2 regions of the Paenibacillus allorhizoplanae genome follow, and region 1 is predicted to be linked to the other one. Evidence: predicted binding sites of a transcription regulator. Region 1 holds the regulator's gene; the other holds the start of a gene.

Region 1 (4,686 bases):
CGCCGATTATCGCTTTCGTTCTAGGTTATCTCATTATGGTATTGATCAAAAATATCGTGCTGTGGTCAGGTAATACATCCAGATCCAAACTAAATCGTGGTTTTCGTACGTTACAAATCATCTCTGCCGGTTTACTTTCGTATTCCCATGGTGGTAACGATGCGCAGAAGGCGATGGGGATTATCGTGTTTGGTCTTGTTGCAGCCGGCGTTCAAGATGATTTGAATGTACCGATCTGGGTAAAAATTGCTGCAGCCCTCGCGATGGGCCTTGGTACATCCATTGGCGGATGGCGGATCATTAAAACAGTCTCGGGTAAAATTGTTAAAATTGAGCCGATCAACGGCTTTGCCTCGGACTTAACATCATCGATTGTCATTCAAATCTCAACCTTCATTGGTAAACCATTATCCACAACACATGTTATTTCCTCTGCGATTATCGGGACAGGCAGTGTCATGCGATTCCATGAAGTACAATGGGGTACGGTTGGTCGAATGTTAGTCACTTGGGTTATTACCATTCCGATCTCCATGGTTCTTGCTTACACCCTGTACTTTGTGATATTCCGTTTAATCATGTAGTAATAAAAAACAAAGGCACGACCCGCTGAAGCTGCGCGGGTCGTGCCTTTTTCATGCTAATCGAGATAATAAGCTAAGCTTTGAAGCTCTGTCGTGAAATCCGCATAATGCACGCGTACATCTGGCGGCACCTTAATGATGACTGGCGCAAAGTTCAGTATCGCTTCAATGCCACAAGCAACGAATTCATTCGCTACATTCTGTGCTTCAGCCGCGGGAACGGTAATAATACCGATCCGCACACCAAGCTCAGACATAACTGACTTCATTTTATCCATGGGGAGCACAACCAAATTATTAATCACTTCGCCTGTCTTTGAAGGCATGGCATCGAATAAAGCCACAATTTTCATATCATTACGTAAGTACGTATTATAATTGCAAAGTGCTCTGCCTAAATTTCCTGCGCCAACGAGGGCAACTTGAATATGTCGATCTAACTTCAGAATCTGGCGAATCTTCTCTATCAAGTAATTGATATCATAGCCAATCCCTTTTTTGCCAAACTCGCCAAAATAAGCTAAGTCCTTCCGAATTTGAGCAGGATTCAGATCTAATTTCTGACCTAAATCCTGAGAAGACACCGTGGACACATTGTTCATTTGCAACTCGTTTAGATAGCGTAAATAGATAGGTAATCTGCGGACAACAGCTTCTGAAATTTTTTGTGTTTTCACGAATTAAGCTCCTCCCATCCATTGCTCAATCCTCGGCAGCATTTGTTCGCAGGTCATGTGCTCGATCTTCGGACCAGGCAACGAATAGAGGAAGTGCTTGCCATAATACGTCTCAATAACACGTGTATCATAGATAATAACGATCCCTTTGTCTGACGCCCTCCGAACTAATCGACCGAAGCCTTGTTTAAATCGAATAACAGCTTGAGGAACAGAAAATTTCATAAATGGATTCTCATTGCGCTTCTTGATATTCTCACATTTGGCTTCGACAAGCGGGTGATTAGGCGGTTGGAATGGGAGACGAATGATCGCCAGACAACTTAACGCATCTCCTGGAATATCTACACCTTCCCAGAACGAACTAGTGCCCAGTAACACGCACATTTTATTATCTTGGAACATTCGGGTCAACTTACTGCGATTGCCGCTGTCAACACCCTGACCAAGCACAGTGATGCCATGTGGGTTGAGCTTTTCCTTCATTCCTGCATGAACAAGCTTCAACATCCGGTTCGAGGTACATAGAACTAGCATTCGCCCCTTTGTCACCTGTGCAACATCACTTAGAGAGTTGATCAGTGCTTCGATAAAAACGGGATCTCCCGCTCCCTTGATCGTTGGAAAATTACGTGGAATGACGACCAAAGCCTGCTCACGATAGTTAAAAGGTGACGGTAATTGCACTGTTTTCAGCTTACCTGACTCTTCGTCTTCTGGAATGGCTAAGCCTAGCTGCTCCGCCGAGTACTGGAACGATTTATTCACCGAGAGCGTTGCGGAGGTCAAGATAATACTGTCTTTCGTTTCAAAGAAATGCTGCTGCAGCAACCCACTAACATCCGTTGGAACGGAATTCAGTTGAACCGATTTGGCTTTCGCATACGTGCCAGCTTCAATCCAATACACGTACCCTTCATCTGCCATTTTCATAAAGAAATGAAGCGCATCACGATGCGCATACAGCTCTTTCACAGTTCCATTCAGATCGGTCACTAACCCTTGAACACCAAGTCCATCTTGCTGCTCCTTTAGCTCACTCAACAATTTATCCAAAGTTCGCAAAAGTTCACTCGCATTCAGATAAATGTTATCCTCCATAATCAACAACTCACGCCAATTCGCAGGCAGAGTCTCCGGCTTCAAACGCAGCACATATTGCGAAGTTTCCGATTGTGAAGGATCACTTCTGGAGGAAACCAACTCGTACAGGGCTTCACTTAAACGTTCCCAGTCCTCTTTGATCGAAATGATTTTCGGAAACAATCCATCAATCGTGTTACTCCATGCGGCTGCTCGCTCCCCTGCCTCATCCGATTTCTGTAATCGGAAACGAAGCATTGGAAGCTGTCCGCTTCGATTATCCTTATACAGCCACAATAAGGAATGGTAAAACGCAGAGGCATGCAGCTCGATCCCGAGGTGCTTACTTGCCACTTCTTCAAAGTGATGCGCCTCGTCAATCACAAGGTGCTTGTAGGACGGCAGAAGGCGGTTCTCAGCCTTCATATCCGTAAAGAGGAGGGAATGGTTCGTGATGATCACATCAGCCGTATTGGCGTCATTACGAGCTCTGTGGTAGAAGCACTTCTTATACCAAGGGCACATGCGGTTTAGACAGGAGTCCGTGTCACTCGCAACCGAGTACCAGAATTGGGCACCTTTGTTGCCAAAGTGCAGTTCTTCCTCATCCCCATGTTCGGTTTCACTTAGCCAAACAACCATTTGCGCGGCCGTTATCGGGTCTTCTCGGCTATTTTCGTAGTCCCGTGTTGTGAGCTTCGTCTCAAACTTACGAAGGCACAGATAGTGACTTCTTCCTTTGAGGACAGCTGCTTTGAATGGAATAGGAAAAATTTCTTTTAATAGAGGGATATCCCGCTCACGCAGCTGCTCCTGCAAATTAATCGTATGTGTCGAGACGACAACTTTCTTCTCATATTTCAAACCGTAATAGATCGAAGGAATCAAGTATCCCAGTGATTTGCCTGTCCCTGTTCCCGCTTCGATCATCAAATGCTGATCTGCCTCGAGAGACTTCTCCACTTCCAGAATCATTTGATCCTGAGATTCACGATCCTCGTACACCTCGAATCGTTGTTGGAGCGCGGATTTCAGGCCTTGCTGAAAGGCTGTAAAAGAATTTCCTAACGCTGCCGTTACTTCGTATTCAGAGCGCGGATCTTCGTCTTCTCCCCAATCCGTCACATTCAAGGTAAATTGACGGAAGTAACGATTCGTATCCATATCGACACTTGTTACTGACTCTTTATATAAACAAATTTCGTCCAAAAACCACCCCAAATCGGTGTTACCGTTTTCGAAAATTTGGTTCAACCGTTGCACCGTTAAGAGAGGCAGCCCCAGTAAGCGATCCAAGCAGTGGATCCAAATCAATGCAGTAACTTCCGCATCACTGTCTGCTTGGTGCGGCCTTTCATGATCAATCCCAAACAACGCCGCCACCATACTAAGCTGTAGACTAGAGATGGACGGGAATAAAATACGCAGCATATCCATGGTGTCCAGGACACGACCCGAGAAAGGAGGATAACCAGTTCTCGTTAGCCCTCGCTGCAGGAATGATAAGTCGAACGCTGCTTGATGCGCTACAAGCACACAATCAAACAAGAGGGGAAACATGTCTGACATTACCTGATCGAGTGATGGTGCATCCGCAACCATCTCATTGGTAATCCCTGTTAAAGTTGTAATCGAAGAAGGTATACTAATCCCTGGGTTCACCAGAGAAGTATACCTGTCTGTAATTTCAAATTGATCTATGATGACGAGTCCAACCTGTATAATTTCGTCCCCAGGCTGACTTCCTGTCGTTTCAAAATCCAAAACTGCAAATTTCATAACGTCTATCTTCAATCCCTTCGTCCTACACTTCTCCTAGCATACCAAATCTGATTAGGAAAAGGGAATACCTTGTTTTACCGTTTCGGTTTAGGACTCATCGAGATTGATTAGCGGCTCCATACAAGAGGGGTCGGTATGATAAGCTTTTTGAAAATATTCGAAAGCCTTCTCAAGGTTCTGGTTTTGCACTTGAATACAACCCATGGCATTATAAGAAATAGCTTTCATCTTTGAATTTTCCATCAATGGCAAGAGGAATTTGAAGTGTTGATACGCATCACCAAACTCCCCTTTTCGTAAATGTCCCATCGCTAAATACACTCGCGCTAATAAGAAATCCGGCTGCCGCTGAATCAACACCTCGAATTCTTTGATCGCTTGATCATACATGTACAACTTATAATACCCTTGTCCGCGCATGAATTCTTCCGTTTGTTTGCCGGACATGTCGAGCTCCATAAGTTCATCATGTAAGGTTTGAGTATTGCTGATCGGCACCGCCCCATAAAACTTTCCCAGCTTCTCCTCAAAAAGCAGCCACGCCTCGATGAATTCATCAC
Region 2 (4,686 bases), on a different contig from region 1:
AATCTAGGAAGCGGGCATTTTCACTCTACATATTAATTCAAATCCTGAACGTATTTACGGTTACAATTCTTTCTATTGGATGCTTTCTTATTGCCTATCAAGCCATCGTTCATATAGAGGATAAGATTGGAGCGGTACATTTCACATTGTACTGGATGAGTACTTATTCTCTCGCACTGATCATACTGCACTTATTTTTATCTAAAAAGTTAATTGAAAAAATAACAGAGCCCCTTCATTCGCTAATCGATTATATGGAGCTGCTTTCAAAGGGACGAATGGAGACAACCACTAAACCAACTTTTTCTACGCCCAATCAAGAGATGAATATGTTAGACAAAAGATTTACTGAGGTCATCAATTATATGCGTCAACGATTTGATAATCTGGAGCAAGAAGCTGAGACAGACCCCCTCACGGGGTTAGCTAATCGCAGGACATTGGAAGCTGTATTTGCAGAAATTCATGCAACTAGTGAAACCTTTGCCGTGTTGATGATCGATATAGATCATTTTAAAGTGGTCAATGACACTTATGGACATGGAGTTGGTGATGAAGTACTATGCTTTATTGCACAGCTGATGAAGAATGTGTCGCGTGAACAAGATGTATGCTGCAGATTTGGCGGAGAAGAATTTATTATGCTGCTGGCGGGTACGGATGCATGCCATGCGAGAACTGTCGCAGAAAGACTTCGTGAAAAAATGGCTTCGACCCGAAGTCCTACTGGGAAAGCTGTGACGGTATCCATCGGAATAACCGATAATGCAGATCAACCTCATGATCTGAAAATACTGCTTGAAAGAGCAGACATTGCTTTATATCAAGCTAAAAATCAAGGTCGAAACCGAACCATTATTGAGGCTGCACCTAATCCGATGCATAGATCATAAGTGCAACGGTTACATTCTGCAAATGTCTTTAGGGCAGCTTTCGCAATGGCAAATATTTCGAAGATACGATAGATCTTTTACAAGGATATGACTATTTTCAATGTGGATGACATTTGCTTGCCGAAGCTCACTTAGCATTCGATTTACACTCTCTCGCGTAGCCCCAATCATATCAGCGAGTTCTGTGTTGGTATGCGTCTTAGGAATTAAAATGTGGTTGCCTTGTTCTGTACCGTAGGAGTTGGTAAGTCTGATAAGAAGAGAACATAACGCCCCATGTTTACCAAACATCATCAAATCGCGAAACTTGGTCTGTGTCATACGGTGGAGAAGTCCCATCCACTTCATGAATTCAACAGCTAGATCGCCATTTTGCCAAATCAATACCTCTAAATCTTTCTGCAGTATAACCCCGATGACACTATTCTCGATTACCTCTGCAGTGAAAACATGTGTTGATTGACGAAAAGGGTCAACTTGACCAAATAGATCGCCTTTCTGATACATGTACAAAATAAAGTGTCTTCCTTCATCCGATGATTTCGTCAGTTTAACTCGTCCACTCTTAATAAAGTATAGCTTGTCTGCGGGGTCTCCCTCCCAGAAGAGATGAGATCCCATTGTAAATTTGGACTCGTACATAATTTGCTCTAGTCTTGCTAAATTCTCGGCAGACAGGCACGCTGTATTCTGGACACCCTCTTCTTCATGCAAAGAAACATTTTCGTTCATTCGATTTATCACTCCAATCCCTAAGCAGTTTAACTAGTATATCTCTATTTTTAAATCGTTTGATGTGATTTGTGTCACAACGAGTATTGCAGGAGTGTGACATTTTTCACTTACAGGGGATGTTATTTTGTCTAAAGTTGAACTATACATGAATTTGAAAAGGAGAAGTGATGGGTATGCTTTCAGGGGTTATTTTGGCTGGTGGAGCAAACCGTCGAATGAATGGAGAACTGAAGGCATTGCTTCCGTTTGGAGGAAAGCCTCTAATTGTTAGACAACTAGATTGTATGCGGGAAATATGCGATGAGTTGATTGTTGTAACCAATGACCCCAAGCCCTACCTAAACAAAGTCGATCGTTCCATTCGTATTATCACGGATTTTTTCGCAGGTCATGGGCCTCTTGGCGGTATGCATGCCGCATTTTCTCTTGCTAAACACGATTCCATCTGGGTCGTCGGTTGTGATATGCCTTTTATATCCAGTAGAGCTGCTCAATTGTTGATGCAAAGAAAGCTGGATGGATTTGAGGCTGTTGTTCCCTTGGTGGCCGACGAGCTTCATCCACTACATGGAGTTTATGATCGAACTTGTGCGTCGCACATCGCGACTTTATTAAACCGAGGGGAAACCAAAGTTTCTACCTTGCTAAACCATGTATTTTGGAGTGATCTAGGTGATCGTTTCTTTCTTGAGAACGGCGTTGATTTGAATTTTGTTTCCAATATCTCAACGTTTGAGGACTACGAAGTTATGCGTCGCTTGGAAAAGCTAGGGAAGTAACAAATGTTCATGATGATTACTTGGTGTTGTGATCAAAGTCACAGTCATGGAGTGGAGTATTAAATAGAAAAGAATGTGAAATTATTCACATAATATTCAAGGAAGAAATCGCTTTAATTGCTCATCTTGTGATTTTTATCATAGTTAAGGTTACTGCTTAAGGCGTAATCTAAGGGTAGAACAACAAGTCGTTAGCTGCACATGGATTTTAAAAAAAAGGAGTGGATGATGCATGGCAACAAAAGAAGCGAAGATGATTGAACAGATTTCTGCTCAAGACGAAGTGGGCCAGCTGGTAGCCAGAGCGAAGGAAGCGCAGCAGCAATTTCTTAAGCTGGATCAAATGCAGGTTGACCAAATTATACAGCAAATGGCATTAGCCGGCATCGATAGGCATATGGTTCTCGCCAAGCTTGCTGTGGAGGAAACAGGCCGTGGTGTGTACGAAGATAAAATCACCAAGAATCTATTTGCTACTGAGTATATTTACCATAGCATTAAAAATAACAAGACTGTCGGTGTGATTGAGGAAAATTCGTATGAGAACTACCGTATGGTGGCTGAGCCCGTGGGCATTATCGCTGGTGTTACGCCTGTCACCAATCCTACTTCGACGACGATGTTCAAGTCACTCATTGCGACTAAAACGCGTAATCCGATCATTTTCGCCTTCCATCCATCTGCACAGCAATCAAGTGCCGCTGCAGCAGCGACTCTACTGGATGCAGCGGTTAAGGCGGGCGCACCAGAGCATTGCATTCAATGGGTGAAGCACCCATCTGTGGAAGCTACCCAACTGCTGATGAATCATCCGGATGTGGCGCTCGTTCTGGCTACTGGAGGGTCTTCGATGGTGAAGGCAGCCTACAGCACTGGCAAGCCAGCCTTGGGTGTTGGTCCTGGCAATGTCCCTTGCTTCATTGAGAAAACGGCTAATTTGCAGCAGGCAGTTAATGATTTGATTCTTTCAAAGACGTTTGATAACGGTATGATTTGCGCCTCTGAGCAAGCGGTCATTATTGAAGAATCGGTATACGCGGAGACTAGAAAGCTGATGGCAGATCAGGGCAGTTACTTCTTAAATAAAGAAGAAACAGAAGCAGTTTCCAAATTGGTGATTAACGCTGAGAAATGTGCGGTTAACGCAGTTATTGTTGGGCAGTCTGCTATGAAAATCGCCGAGATGGCTGGCATTAAGGTACCTGCGGGAACGAAAATACTGGTCGCAGAGCTAACTGGCGTCGGCGAGGCATTTCCATTATCGGCTGAAAAGCTGAGCCCTGTGCTGGCTTGTTACAAAGTAAAGAATGCAGAACAAGGGATCGATCGGGCTGTGGAAGTAGTCAAATTTGGCGGCATGGGACATTCTTCCGTCATTCATTCTCAGAATGAAGAGGTTATCCAGGCGTTCGCAGGTAAGCTTCAAACGGGACGTGTCATTGTCAATTCGCCTTCCACTCATGGAGCGATCGGGGATATCTATAACACAAACTTGCCTTCCTTGACACTAGGCTGTGGCTCCTATGGTCATAACTCCACAACCTCTAACGTGAGCGCTGTGAATTTGATCAATGTGAAGCGCGTTGCGTATCGCACCGTCAATATGCAGTGGTTCAAAATACCGCCAAAGATTTATTTCGAAAAAGGAGCTACACAGTATTTAGAGAAAATGCCTGACATTACTCGGGTGATGATTGTCACAGATCCCATGATGGTGAAGCTCGGCTATGTTGAGCGTGTGGAATATTACCTCCGCAAGCGACAACTGCCTGTATATATCGAAGTGTTCTCCGATGTAGAACCTGACCCGTCCGTTGAAACAGTGGAACGCGGCCGAGCACAGATGGCAAGCTTTGGGCCGGATTGCATTATTGCGTTAGGCGGCGGGTCACCGATGGATGCAGCCAAAGCAATGTGGTTGTTCTATGAATATCCGGACACTAACTTTGATGCCTTAAAACAAAAATTTATGGATATCCGTAAACGGGTTTACAAATATCCGCGTCTGGGACGCAAAGCGAAATTTGTCGCGATTCCTACGACATCGGGTACAGGTTCGGAAGTAACTTCTTTCGCCGTAATTACAGACAAGGAGAAGGGCAATACCAAGTACCCGCTAGCCGATTATGAGCTTACACCTGATGTTGCCATCATTGATCCTGATTATGTGTACAGCTTGCCGAAGACAGCGGTTGCCGATACTGGTATGGATGTCCTGACTCATGCTATTGAAGCGTATGTGTCTGTTATGGCTAATGACTATTCCGATGGTTTAGCGA

The links. Region 1 encodes Rex, which represses fermentation and respiration genes when NADH is low (regulators of the CRP and FNR family bind a similar motif). Its sites were predicted from a motif close to TTGTGAAATATTTCACAA; they were not measured.
Region 2: adhE (bifunctional acetaldehyde-CoA/alcohol dehydrogenase) is a predicted target of Rex. The motif match lies at 2,481-2,498, and genes of this name have one in related genera.

What each region holds. Positions count from the first base shown of each region.
Region 1 covers NZ_CAKMMW010000002.1:605,712-610,397, forward strand. Annotated here, with positions in the region: gene L6I86_RS05330 (inorganic phosphate transporter) at 1-584, shown strand, start outside; gene L6I86_RS05335 (redox-sensing transcriptional repressor Rex) at 641-1,261, opposite strand; gene dinG (ATP-dependent DNA helicase DinG) at 1,265-4,123, opposite strand; gene L6I86_RS05345 (tetratricopeptide repeat protein) at 4,214-4,686, opposite strand, start outside.
Region 2 covers NZ_CAKMMW010000004.1:407,752-412,437, reverse strand. Annotated here, with positions in the region: gene L6I86_RS10425 (GGDEF domain-containing protein) at 1-893, shown strand, start outside; gene L6I86_RS10420 (Crp/Fnr family transcriptional regulator) at 903-1,625, opposite strand; gene mobA (molybdenum cofactor guanylyltransferase) at 1,802-2,407, shown strand; gene adhE (bifunctional acetaldehyde-CoA/alcohol dehydrogenase) at 2,640-4,686, shown strand, end outside.